Regions from separate parts of the Idiomarina sp. D18 genome, predicted to be linked through region 2. Evidence: predicted binding sites of a transcription regulator. Region 2 holds the regulator's gene; each other region holds the start of a gene.
What was found. Region 2 encodes FliA, which starts transcription of late flagellar genes. Its sites were predicted from a motif close to CTAAAGNTNNNNNNNNNNNNGCCGATA; they were not measured.
Positions count from the first base shown of each region.

Region 1: a site for FliA is predicted at 893-919, ahead of AC3AP5_RS02565 (flagellar protein MotY). Genes of this name have one in related genera too.
Region 3: a site for FliA is predicted at 2,629-2,655, ahead of pomA (flagellar motor protein PomA). Genes of this name have one in related genera too.

Region 1 covers NZ_CM173240.1:537,694-541,754, forward strand. Annotated here, with positions in the region: gene AC3AP5_RS02555 (peroxiredoxin) at 1-130, shown strand, start outside; gene rnt (ribonuclease T) at 188-820, opposite strand; gene AC3AP5_RS02565 (flagellar protein MotY) at 949-1,860, shown strand; gene nth (endonuclease III) at 1,866-2,501, opposite strand; gene AC3AP5_RS02575 (electron transport complex subunit E) at 2,507-3,196, opposite strand; gene rsxG (electron transport complex subunit RsxG) at 3,189-3,842, opposite strand; gene rsxD (electron transport complex subunit RsxD) at 3,829-4,061, opposite strand, start outside.
Region 2 covers NZ_CM173240.1:1,814,493-1,818,553, reverse strand. Annotated here, with positions in the region: gene flhF (flagellar biosynthesis GTPase FlhF) at 1-1,176, shown strand, start outside; gene AC3AP5_RS08825 (MinD/ParA family protein) at 1,224-2,096, shown strand; gene fliA (RNA polymerase sigma factor FliA) at 2,089-2,814, shown strand; gene cheY (chemotaxis response regulator CheY) at 2,851-3,234, shown strand; gene AC3AP5_RS08810 (protein phosphatase CheZ) at 3,246-3,986, shown strand; gene AC3AP5_RS08805 (chemotaxis protein CheA) at 4,000-4,061, shown strand, end outside.
Region 3 covers NZ_CM173240.1:149,572-153,632, reverse strand. Annotated here, with positions in the region: gene thiI (tRNA uracil 4-sulfurtransferase ThiI) at 1-750, opposite strand, end outside; gene AC3AP5_RS00680 (flagellar motor protein MotB) at 821-1,750, opposite strand; gene pomA (flagellar motor protein PomA) at 1,756-2,523, opposite strand; gene AC3AP5_RS00670 (exodeoxyribonuclease VII small subunit) at 2,695-2,937, shown strand; gene ispA ((2E,6E)-farnesyl diphosphate synthase) at 2,934-3,821, shown strand; gene dxs (1-deoxy-D-xylulose-5-phosphate synthase) at 3,836-4,061, shown strand, end outside.

The DNA of each region.
Region 1 (4,061 bases), 1.3 Mb from region 2:
CGATGCTTTGAACTTTAACCAGAAACACGGTGAAGTTTGCCCTGCAGGTTGGGAAGAAGGTAAAGAAGGTATGAAGGAAAACGCTGAAGGCGTAGCAGCATACCTTTCTAAGAACGCTGACAAGCTGTAATATTAGTTTTCAGTGACTCTTAAAAAACGCGCCAAATGGCGCGTTTTTTTTTTGCTTTTAGTCAGCGAGTGGCCAACCGCCTAGTGCCTTCCATTTGTTGACCATCCAACAAAACAGTTCGGCTGTCTTTTCGGTGTCATACAGCGCTGAGTGCGCTTGCTTTTGATCAAACTCGATACCTGCGGCTTTGCACGCTTTGATAAGTACAGTTTGTCCTAACGTCAACGCCGCTAAAGATGTCGTGTCAAAGCTAACAAAGGGGTGAAACGGATTGCGCTTAATGTTAGCTCGTTCAGCTGCTCGCATCAGGAAGCTATGATCAAAATTCGAGTTATGTCCAACCAACACAGAGCGCTGACAGCCAGCCGCTTTTTGTGCCTTTCGAATCGGTTTGAATAAGGCTTTAAGTACCTCGTCTTCGGGGAGTGCGCCGCGTAATTCCGAATGCGGATCGATACCATTGAATTCAATTGCTGCTTGTTCAATATTGGCGCCTTCAAATGGCTCGACATGAAACTGATGGCTTTCGACCGGCTTAAGCTGTCCATGTTCATCAAAATTCAGTATGACGGCAGCGATCTCTAACAAGGCATCGGTCGAGGCATTAAAGCCCGCCGTTTCGACGTCGATGACTACGGGTAAGTAGCCGCGAAAACGTTGCTTCATAAGAGAGTCTTCGGAACCTGACATGAAATTACCTGTATCTGCTAAATTGCTAATGCCCATTATGCCAAAGAGCGGGCGTTTTTGCTTGTGATTTGGTTAAAGGTTATTGCAACACGACCGATATAAAAGACAAGTCATTAAAGGAGGTGCGTGTGCAGGTGAATAATACGACTCGGCTATCAGCGTTAATCGTGCTGGGTAGCGCGTTGGTCAGTATCAGTTCGTTCGCAGAAGCAAACGCGGTCAGATACTACAGCGCAAACTTGGATAATTCACTTTGGTATATGGCCAACAACACGCAGCTTAACTGTGAGTTGGAGCACGTCATTCCTCGCTTCGGCAAAGTACAGTTTCATAGCGAAGCGAGTAAGCAACTCAATTTAACCATGACCTTCGATATGAACCAGCTTCCCGACAACTACAGTGTGGCACGTATCGAATCGGTTCCTCCGCAGTGGCAGCCGGGACAAAACAGCTACTCTATTGGTAGCATGGACCTATATAAGCAATTTAATGGCGAGCTTAAAAAGCAAGCAGCATGGACGTTGCTGTCTGAACTCGATAAGGGTCGTTACCCAACATTTTTGTACCAAGACTGGTATAACCCAAAAGATCAAGTTGCTGTGGCAATTTCAGCAGTGAACTTTCGCAGTGCATACGACGCATTTAAAGGTTGTATTAATGCGTTATTGCCTTTCTCATTCGAGGATATTGCATATACCGTACTGAACCATAAAGCGGATAGTGATGAGCTAACCGCGCCTTCGCGGCGGAAGCTAAAACAAATCAGCGACTACTTGAAAGTAGATGCCGACTTGAAGTTAGTATTAATAGATTCCTACACGGATTCGCTAGGCGCTCGTGAGCCGAATCAGACGCTAACAGAGCAACGCGCCAATGCTATTAAATCTTTTTTTGTCGAACGGGGTATAAAAGCGGATCGCATTCAAACGGTCGCTCACGGCGAGGATCGTCCGATCGACCATAATGATAATGAAATAGGCCGCCAGAAGAACCGCCGAGTTATCGTGCAGTTAAATAAATCCTCAGACGTTGAGCTATAGTTGCATCAATCGCTGGTTTTTTCTTTAAACTCGCAAAGGTCTTCAATAACACAGCTACCGCAGCGCGGTTTGCGCGCAACGCAGGTGTAGCGCCCGTGTAGAATAAGCCAGTGATGGACATCCACTTTAAACTCTTTGGGCACGACTTTAATTAGCTTCTGTTCAACCTCATTGACGTTCTTGCCGGGAGCCAGTTTAGTGCGATTAGAGACTCTAAAGATATGCGTATCTACAGCAATAGTCGGCCAGCCAAATGCTGTATTAAGCACTACGTTAGCCGTTTTACGTCCAACACCGGGTAGAGCTTCCAAAGCTTCTCGGCTTTCTGGGACTTCGCCATCGTATTGTTCAACTAGTATCTTACAGGTTTTATAAGCGTTTTCTGCTTTTGAATTAAATAGGCCGATGGTTTTGATATATTCTTTAATACCATCTACGCCAAGCGCTAACATGGTCTCTGCCGTAGGTGCCGCCGGGAAAAGTTTACGTGTGGCTTTATTGACGCCCACATCGGTTGCTTGAGCTGATAACAATACGGCAATTAGCAGTTGGAAAGGCGACTCATACTCTAACTCAGTGGTTGGGTTAGGATTGTTGTCACGCAAACGACTTAAAATTTGATAACGTTTATCTTTATTCATATCAATTAGCTTTCGGCTGTCACGCGTGCGCGTGTAACTGTTTTCTCAGAGGATTGGATTTGCGCGCGCTTTGCGTCAATACGGTTTTTTATCGCAATAATGAAGCCCATACCAATGAAAGCACCTGGAGGTAAAATCGCCAACAGCAATGGATAATCAAGACTAAACAGTTCGATACGCAATTGCTTGGCCCACTCGCCTAGCAATAGTTCAGCGCCATCAAATAGCGTGCCATTGCCGAGCACTTCGCGTATTCCGCCTAAGACGACTAACACGGCAGCAAAACCCAGCCCCATCATCAGGCCATCGATAGCCGCATGGTGCCATTTATTTTTGGATGCATAAGCCTCTGCGCGGCCGATGATAGCGCAGTTGGTTACGATTAATGGAATGAAAATGCCAAGCGTTTGGTAAAGCTGATAGACGTAGGCATTCATCAATAACTGGATAATGGTAACAAAGGTGGCTATTACCATAACGAAAACAGGAATACGTATTTCCTGAGGCACCCATTGGCGAACCAGTGAAACTGTAATGTTTGAGCCCATTAAAACAAATAGCGTAGCTAAGCCGAGTCCTAAGGCGTTGGTCACAGAGGCGGTGACGGCAAGTAGCGGGCATAAACCTAAAAGTTGAACTAAAGCCGGGTTATTTTCCCACAAACCCTGTTTAGTCAGTGTTTTAAACTCACTCATGGGATTCACCTTGTGAAGCTGAATTGCATTGCGGTAACGAGTCTTGGAACAGTTGGGTACTGTTTTGCTGTAAATACCAAGTGGCGGATTTTACTGCACCCACTACTGCGCGTGGCGTTATCGTTGCGCCCGTAAATTGATCGAACATACCACCATCTCGTTGCACCGCCCATCGTTCGTCATCCTCACCTGTCAAGCGTTTGCCCGCAAATGATCGTATCCAGTCACTCTTTTGTTTTTCGATCTTATCACCCAAGCCCGGCGTCTCTTGGTGTTGTAGTGTTCGTACACCCAACACTTCACCATCAGGTTTGATGGCAACCAGTAAGCGGATTTTTCCTGAGTATCCGTTAGGAGCTACGGCCTCAGCAGCTAAAGCGCTGGGTTTACCATTCAGGTAACCGCGGTAAATTGGAACAGGCTGCTCACTCAGTGCGTTATCTGACAACAGGCCGCAGGAGTGATAGAGGTCATTGTCGTGAAGCTCAGGAGGGATGATTTCATTCAGCGAAGCGAGTGTTTGCGTGCGCTTTTGCTCCGCAATGGCATCTTCTGTGACGGCTTCCACACCAAGCACCAACGCAGTCGATACTAAAGCAAACAACCCCAGTAACAAGCCGTTTTTCTGCATGCTATTCAGCGTCATGTTTCGCTCCTGAGTGATGTCCGTAAACAGTTGGGCGAGTATAACGGTCAATAATGGGAACACACAGGTTCGCCAGTAGCACTGCGAAAGCCACTGCATCGGGATAACCGCCCCAAGTTCTAATCACCCATATCAATAAACCGATGAGTAAGCCAAATAATAACCGCCCGCGATCCGATGTTGCTGCCGAGACTGGATCCGTAGCGATAAAAAACGCAC
Region 2 (4,061 bases):
GATGGTGATGCCGAGTCACCTGCGGCGCCACAACCTGCACCGACGCCTGCACCTGAGACAGAGTCCACGCCAGCCAATTCGCTCGCCGAAATTTTAGCGCGCCAGGCGGAGTCGCAAGCTGCGCCATCACAGCCCCAGCAGACATATAGCGAGCCGGAGCCTCAAGTGACCACCTCAGCGAGTGATGAACCAAGTTGGCAAGAACCCGAGCCCGACAATCATATTCCAGATTATGTGGGCGGCGGCAGTGCAAGCGAAATCGCTGAGCTGAAATCGCAAATCAAAGGTATTCAAAATCTGTTGCAACATCAGTTAAGCGGTTTGATGAAGCAGGAAATCGAACGCGAAGAACCGATGCGAGCATTACTCGTTAAGCGGCTAATGACAATGGGGATCAGTGAGCGTATTGCCGATCAAATCGCATGCTTTATTCCCGAAGGCGATGATATCGAGGATAGTTGGGAGCAAGCGCTACAGCTTCTTGAAGGTCAGCTCAATACCACCCATGACGATATTTTGACTCGTGGCGGTGCGGTCGCTTTAGTCGGGCCAACGGGTGTTGGTAAAACCACCACCATCGCCAAGCTCGCTGCACGTTATGCCCAGCGTCATGGATCTGACTCGGTCGCTTTAATCACCACGGACACGTTCCGTATCGGCGCCAGTGAACAATTAAAAGTTTATGGTCGTATCATCGGCTGCCCTGTAAAAATCGCAAACGATGCCAAAGAACTGGCAGATGCGATGCTGAGCCTGCGTGATAAGCGTCTGATTCTTATCGATACGGCGGGTATGGGCCAACGCGATAAGCGCTTGAGCGAACAGCTTGGACAAATTCTGCAGAATAAACGTCTCAGAATTCGTCCTTATTTGGTATTATCTGCTACAGCGCAGACACAAGTGCTAAACGATACCGTCAAGCAATTCAAAACACTGCCGCTAGCAGGGTGCATCTTTACTAAGCTAGATGAGTGCTTAAGCTTAGGTGAGAGTATCAGTGTTGCTATCGAACAAGGTCTCGCCGTCGGTTACTTGACTCATGGTCAACAAGTACCCGAGGATATCCGTGTAGCTGATGAACATTATATGGTGACCGAGGCTGAGCGCTTGTATGATAAAAGCATTTGTTCGAATGTGTCAGACATGCCAAAATCAAGTTGGCAGGCGGTCCAGTGATGGGCCTTAACGAATCAAGCATCAACCAGCAGTAAGAGTTAGAGCGCATGGATCAAGCAAGTGGCTTAAGAAAGATGAAACAGAGCAAAGTCAAAGTCATTGCAGTAACCGGTGGTAAGGGCGGTGTGGGTAAAACTAACATCTCTTTAAACATGGCGATTGCGATGGCCGAACAAGGCAAACGCGTATTGGTATTGGATGCCGATTTAGGTCTCGCCAATGTCGACGTGATGCTTGGGCTGCGCGTGCAAAAAAATCTTTCACATGTGCTCAGTGGACAAGCCGAACTGAGAGATATTTTGATTGAAGGCCCCGCCGGTATCAAAATCGTGCCCGCCACCTCCGGAACGCGCTCAATGATAGAGCTGAACGAGACTCAGCACGCCGAACTTATCCGCGCTTTTAGCGACCTACAAGGTGATTTTGATGTCTTGGTTGTCGATACCGCCGCCGGTATCGGTAACACGGTCGTACGCTTCGCACGCGCCGCGCAAGATGTATTACTTGTGGTGTGTGATGAACCGACTTCAATCACCGATGCGTATGCATTGATGAAAGTGCTCAGTAAAGAGCAGGACGTATTCAAATTTAAAGTGGTTGCCAACATGGTGCGTAATTTGCGCGAAGGGCAACTGCTATTCAATAAGTTGACTAAAGTCACAGATCGGTTTTTAGATGTCGCGATAGAATTGGCCGCCATAATTCCGTTCGATGACAATATTCGTCTGGCGGTACGCAAACAAAAACCGTTGGTCTTAATGCAGCCTCGGTCTCCCGCGTCATTAGCAATTAAAGCCCTTGCGCAGCGTGCGCTCGACTGGCCAGTGCCGGCGCAGCCTGGCGGGCATCTCGAATTTTTCCTTGAACAATTAATAGGATCGGCCGATAACGGTAAGAAGCAGGATGTTGCCAATGAATAAAGCGGCTGTTTACAGTGCCCATGCCGATAATCGCCAAGCGATTATCGAACAACACACGGGGCTCGTGAAGCGCATAGCTCATCACATGATGGCGCGTCTTCCCGCGAGCGTTCAGGTCGATGATCTGATCCAATCCGGCATGATTGGCTTACTGGAAGCAGCGCGAAACTTTGACAATAGCAAAGGAGCGAGCTTTGAAACCTTTGCGGGCATTCGTATTCGCGGCGCAATGTTAGACGAGATACGCCGTGGTGACTGGGCGCCGCGCTCAGTGCATCGCAATCATCGGCGCGTACTCGAAGCGATTCGACAGGTCGAGAACGAATCCGGGCGCGATGCCAAAGATGTCGAAGTCGCCGAAAAATTAGAAATGTCGCTTGAGGAATACCACGCCATTTTGCGCGATGTAAACTCGGGACGAATTATAGGAATTGAAGATCTAGGCGTCTCCGAAGATGCTATTATGCCTGAGCAAGTAACGGGTGCAAACTACGAGCCGCAGAAAGACGTTGAAAACGATGCCTTTCATCGCGCACTCGTCGAAACTATCTCGGGTTTACCCGAACGTGAAGCATTAGTGCTTTCGTTGTATTATGATGAGGAACTTAACCTGAAAGAAATCGGTGAAGTTCTCAGCGTGAGCGAATCACGCGTGAGCCAAATTCATAGCCAAGCAATGATGCGCCTAAAAACACGCATGCAGAGCTGGGTAGAGTAATTATCGTAGTAATCGAGAGCCCAAGTGGAGGGAGCTTTGGATAAAAACATGAAAATTCTTGTTGTTGATGACTTTTCAACAATGAGACGAATCATCAAAAATCTTCTTCGTGACCTTGGATTCACCAACATCCAAGAAGCTGACGATGGCAACACCGCATTACCGATGCTCCAACAAGGTGACTTTGATTTTGTCGTAACTGACTGGAACATGCCGGGGATGCAAGGTATCGACTTACTTAAGGAAATTCGTAAAGACGATGACCTCGCGCACTTACCCGTGTTAATGGTCACGGCCGAAGCCAAACGTGAGCAAATTATTCAAGCCGCACAAGCCGGTGTGAACGGCTACATTGTGAAGCCTTTCACCGCTGTAACGTTGAAAGAGAAGCTCGATAAAATCTTTGAACGTATCAGTTAGTGGGCACGGCTATGGTAAAACCATCAGCAAGCATATCGCTCAAGCAAGCGAAGCAATTGGTTGAGTGGCTTGAAGCGGGAGAGCAGTCTAAAGCCGATCAATGGCTAGACGATTTCCAGCAAGAGCATGATGACAAGTTGTTCACCTCTGTCGGGCAACTCACCCGAGACCTGCATGAAGCCTTGCAAGACTTCCAACTCGATCCGCGTATCATGCAACTGACACAAGACGATTTGCCCGATGCGCAGAACCGTCTGCAATATGTGATTGAAAAAACAGAAGACGCGGCTAACCGCACGATGGACGCCGTCGAAGCCTGCCTGCCCATGACGGATGAGATGCATCAGCGCGTGGAGCAAGTGATGCCTGCGTGGCAACGACTCATGAGCAACGATATTCAGTTAAATGAATTCAAAGAAATGTGTCATCAAGTCGATGCGTTAATGCGCGAATGTGGACAAAACATGCCGCAGATCCATGGTTTGATGACAGAAGTGCTCATGGCGCAGGACTATCAAGATATTACCGGTCAGATCATCCGTCGGGTGATTCAACTCGTAGAAGACGTTGAGAAAAATCTGATCGAGCTGCTCAAGTTGTTTGGTGAAGAGCAAAAATCTCAAGCTAAACAAAATGTAAAAGCAGTCGATAAGAATGCAGCAGAAGGACCGATCATAAACCCTGAGCAACGCGACGATGTTGTAGAAAATCAGGATGACGTGGACGACTTATTATCAAGCTTAGGTTTCTAGGAGAGAGCAGCGCATGAGCTTTGAGATGGACGAAGAGATCTTACAGGATTTCTTAATCGAGGCAGCAGAAATCCT
Region 3 (4,061 bases), 1.1 Mb from region 2:
TACGATAGGCGCGAAGTCCACGCTGATAAACTTAATGGGATGCGACTTACTGTAACGGTCCCAAAGATAATGACATATTTGCTTAACGGCGACTTCGTGCGCGTCGCCACCGAGATTAAAAAAACAAAAGTGTGTGCGCGCGCCACGACGAATGAAGTCAAAGCTCGCAACACTCGAGTCGAAGCCGCCGCTCATGAGGCTCACCACGGTCTCCTGAGTAGGAATAGGAAAACCGCCCAGGCCCTGCCTCCGGGTACCCACTAACTGAATATTTTGCTCAATAATTTGCAAAGTAATTTCATGCTCAGGCGCCTTTAATTGCACTTTTGCAGTCGGTTGATGCTCAAGAAGGTAGCCACCGATGTAGCGCTCCAGCTGTTGTGAAGAGAAATCATGATGCCCTTTACGCTTTACTCTGACCGCAAAGGTTTGTTGAGCGATTTTTTCTAGCCAGAACTGCGCGACCCACTCGGCAAGGATCTCGAACTCATCCAGGGGGCGCTCAACCACCTCAGCGAACCATGAAATCCCTGGCGTACAAGCCAATTTATCAATCACCGCTTGACGTACATCTTCCTCTTCTGAGGGAGTACTCACTTCGATACGGTCCCACAACCATTTTACGTAGAGACCAGCATCTATATCGGCCAACACTTTACGTAGATTATTGGTGAGTACTTTTCCGTAACGCTTACGAACTGAGCGGCTTTTGATGGTGATTTCGGCATGCAACCGTACAACGAACTTCATGGAGGCCCCAGTTTTAGCTAGTCTAAAAACCGATCATTATACGATTTTTTAACGCTGTGAGCCACCCGAGCTAGTCAATTACATCCACCGGATCGGACTCTTTCGCCTTGCCTTGCATAATAGCGATATCAACACGTCGGTTGAGCGCACGATTAGAGGCCGAGTTGTTCGGTACAATCGGTTTTGTATCGGCATAGCCCATCGTAACAAGGCGTGATTGATCGAACCCGTCTACTGTAGTCATCTCTTCAGCAACAGCGACAGCTCGTTTAGCGGATAAATCCCACTTTGAGGTGTACATCTCAGAAACTAACGGTTGATTATCGGTATGCCCCGAGATCGTGATCTCGCCAGGAATATCTTTGAGCGCTTGTGCCACTTCCCGAATGACTGGCTTAAATTGCGGCTGTAAGAACGCAGATCCCTCTGGAAACGAACCATTTTCTTTAATTCGAATAATAATTTGTTGCCCCAATTGCTCTAATTCTAATGAGCCGGCCTTGATGTTATCACTTAATTGCTCTCGGATACGCTCCATTAGCTCCTTAACTTGCTGCTCTACCGCTGGATCGGACTCGCTTCCGTCAGCGGCCTTCTTGTCCTCCTCGCTGTCAGCTTGCTGTCCGCCCCGTTCGACCTGCTTACCTCCTGCAAAGTCTGATTCCCCATCTTGAAACTCCAAGGTTTGTTGGGTCATTTCGACTGTTTGTTGCTGAATGGTCTCGATGGGCGTAGGTTCAGGACGCCCAGGCCGAAATTCCTGTGCAATAATACTTGTTCCCTTGGGTATGTCTTTTACTTCAATTTTATTCTGAACACCCAGCGCATACTTCATAGAGCCGGCAATTTGCTTGAATTTAAGAACATCCATTTCAGAGAACGCAAGAAGCAGCACGAAGAAGCACATTAGTAGTGTCATTAAATCAGCAAAAGTCGCCATCCACATAGGAAGCCCAGGGGGCGGGCAACGGCATTCTTCTTGATCGTCTGCGGCAGCCATAGGCGCTATTCGTCCTCATTCCCTTCATTGACACGTTTGGATTCGGCGAGGTAATTACGTAGCAAGCCCTCAATAACCCGTGGGTTTTGTCCATCCTGAATTCCTAAAATAGCATCCAAAATGAGCTGCCGGTTCAGCTTTTCCTGTTCCGCTCGCAGCACCAATTTATTCGCAATGGGAATCGCAATCACGTTGGCCAAAAATGCACCATACAGTGTTGTTAGCAATGCAACCGACATCGCCGGACCAATAGCCTTGGGGTCATCCATATTAGCGAGCATCGCAACCAATCCAATGAGCGTACCAATCATCCCCATTGCCGGTGCTACGTCAGCCAAAATTTTAAAAAACCGAGCCCCCTCTTCATGTCGGGTAAAGCTCATGCTAATGTCTTTGCTTAAAGTGTGCTTGACCACTTCCGCGTCATGACCGTCCACCAGCATATCCACGCCTTTACGAAAAAAAGGATTAGGAATCTCTGCCTCTTCCAACGCTAGGAAGCCACCTTTACGCGCCGAGTCAGCCATTTCGACGGCACTATCGATAAGTTCTTGAGGGTGTTCTATTTTAAAAAAGAAAGCTTTTACTACGACTTTGCCGGTGGCAAAAAACTGTTGTAGTGGAAAGTTGGCCATAACGATAAACAGCGAACCACCCACAACAATCAATAAAGACTGAGTGTCAATGAAAAGACCGGGGTCACCACCCAATATCATCGCGGCAACAACAAAGCCTATGGCTCCAATGATCCCAACCAGCGTTGCTATATCCACTCAGCTTCCTCCACTTCACGCGATAAATTTGGCACGTGATCAATTTTAAACATCCCACTCACTGTGGCAACCTATATTGTAAATTTAAGTAAACCACGCATTGATCATCGGCTGACAATCGAGTTTCTTTATATGATAATGAGCCTATATTGAAACTAAAGGTGACGCATTATGGCAAAGAAGGAAGACAACCTATCGTTTGAACAAGCATTGCAACAACTTGAACAGTTAGTGAATGAGCTTGAGCAAGGCGACCTTCCATTGGAGACGTCATTAGAAAAGTTTGAACAAGCCGTAAAGCTATCACGTTTAAGCCAAGCGCAGTTGCAGTCAGCAGAACAAAAGGTTTCAACGTTACTAGAAAAAAACGGCGAACAGGTGCTGAGTGAACAGCACAGTGAGGCGCGCGAGTGAATATTAAGCAGTTTACAGCCGAGGTCCGTAGTGCCGTCGATAACCGATTAAACCAACTGATCGAATCACACATTGCTTCTAGTTCACTTAAAGAAGCCATGGCATACGGCGTCTTACTTGGCGGCAAGCGTATCCGTCCCTACTTAACGATGGCAGTGGCCGAATTATGTGGGGCTGAAACTAACGAGGCTTTGGACGCGGCTTGTGCCGTAGAATTGATCCACGCGTACTCATTAATTCATGATGACTTACCGGCGATGGACGACGATGAACTACGCCGAGGTCATCCCACGTGTCACATTAAGTTCGGTGAAGCGACAGCCGTATTAGCCGGTGATGCGCTGCAAACACTCGCTTTTGAGGTATTAAGCACCAACTTAGAGGCTAAACTTCCCTCTCAACGACGCATCGCAATGATCCAGCATTTGGCCAGCGCCAGTGGTGCTAAAGGTATGTGTTTTGGACAGGCGCTGGATTTAGATGCCACCGGGCGCGCCATTGATGAGCTTGAACTTGAAAAGATACATCGTCACAAAACCGGTGCTTTAATACGTGCCTCTGCGGCACTTGGAGTGCTTGCAGGTAACGACGAAAGCCAACAATACTTAGATCACTTTTGTGATTTCGCCAGCTGGATTGGACTTGCTTATCAAGTTTACGACGATATTCTTGACGTCGTCGGAAACACTGAAGTTATGGGTAAGCCACAAGGTTCAGATGAAGCCCACCACAAGGCGACTTACGTTGCGCTACTGGGGCTTGACGGAGCCAGTGAAAAACTGCTGTCATTGCATCAACAAGCACTACTGTCACTCAACAAGATCCCGTACAATACCCAAAAACTAGAAACATTTTCAGAGATCTTGCTGAAGCGCGATCACTAAGTAATACGAGACCTATGACCAAATTATTAGACGGTATTGAATACCCAACAGATCTACGCAAGCTGCCTACACATCAATTAAACGCGCTCTGTGAGGAAGTACGCGCCTACTTACTGGACTCTGTCAGTCGCAGTAGTGGTCACTTAGCATCAGGGCTGGGTACAGTTGAACTGACCGTCGCTCTGCACTACGTCTACAACACACCAAAAGATAAGTTAGTTTGGGACGTTGGTCATCAAG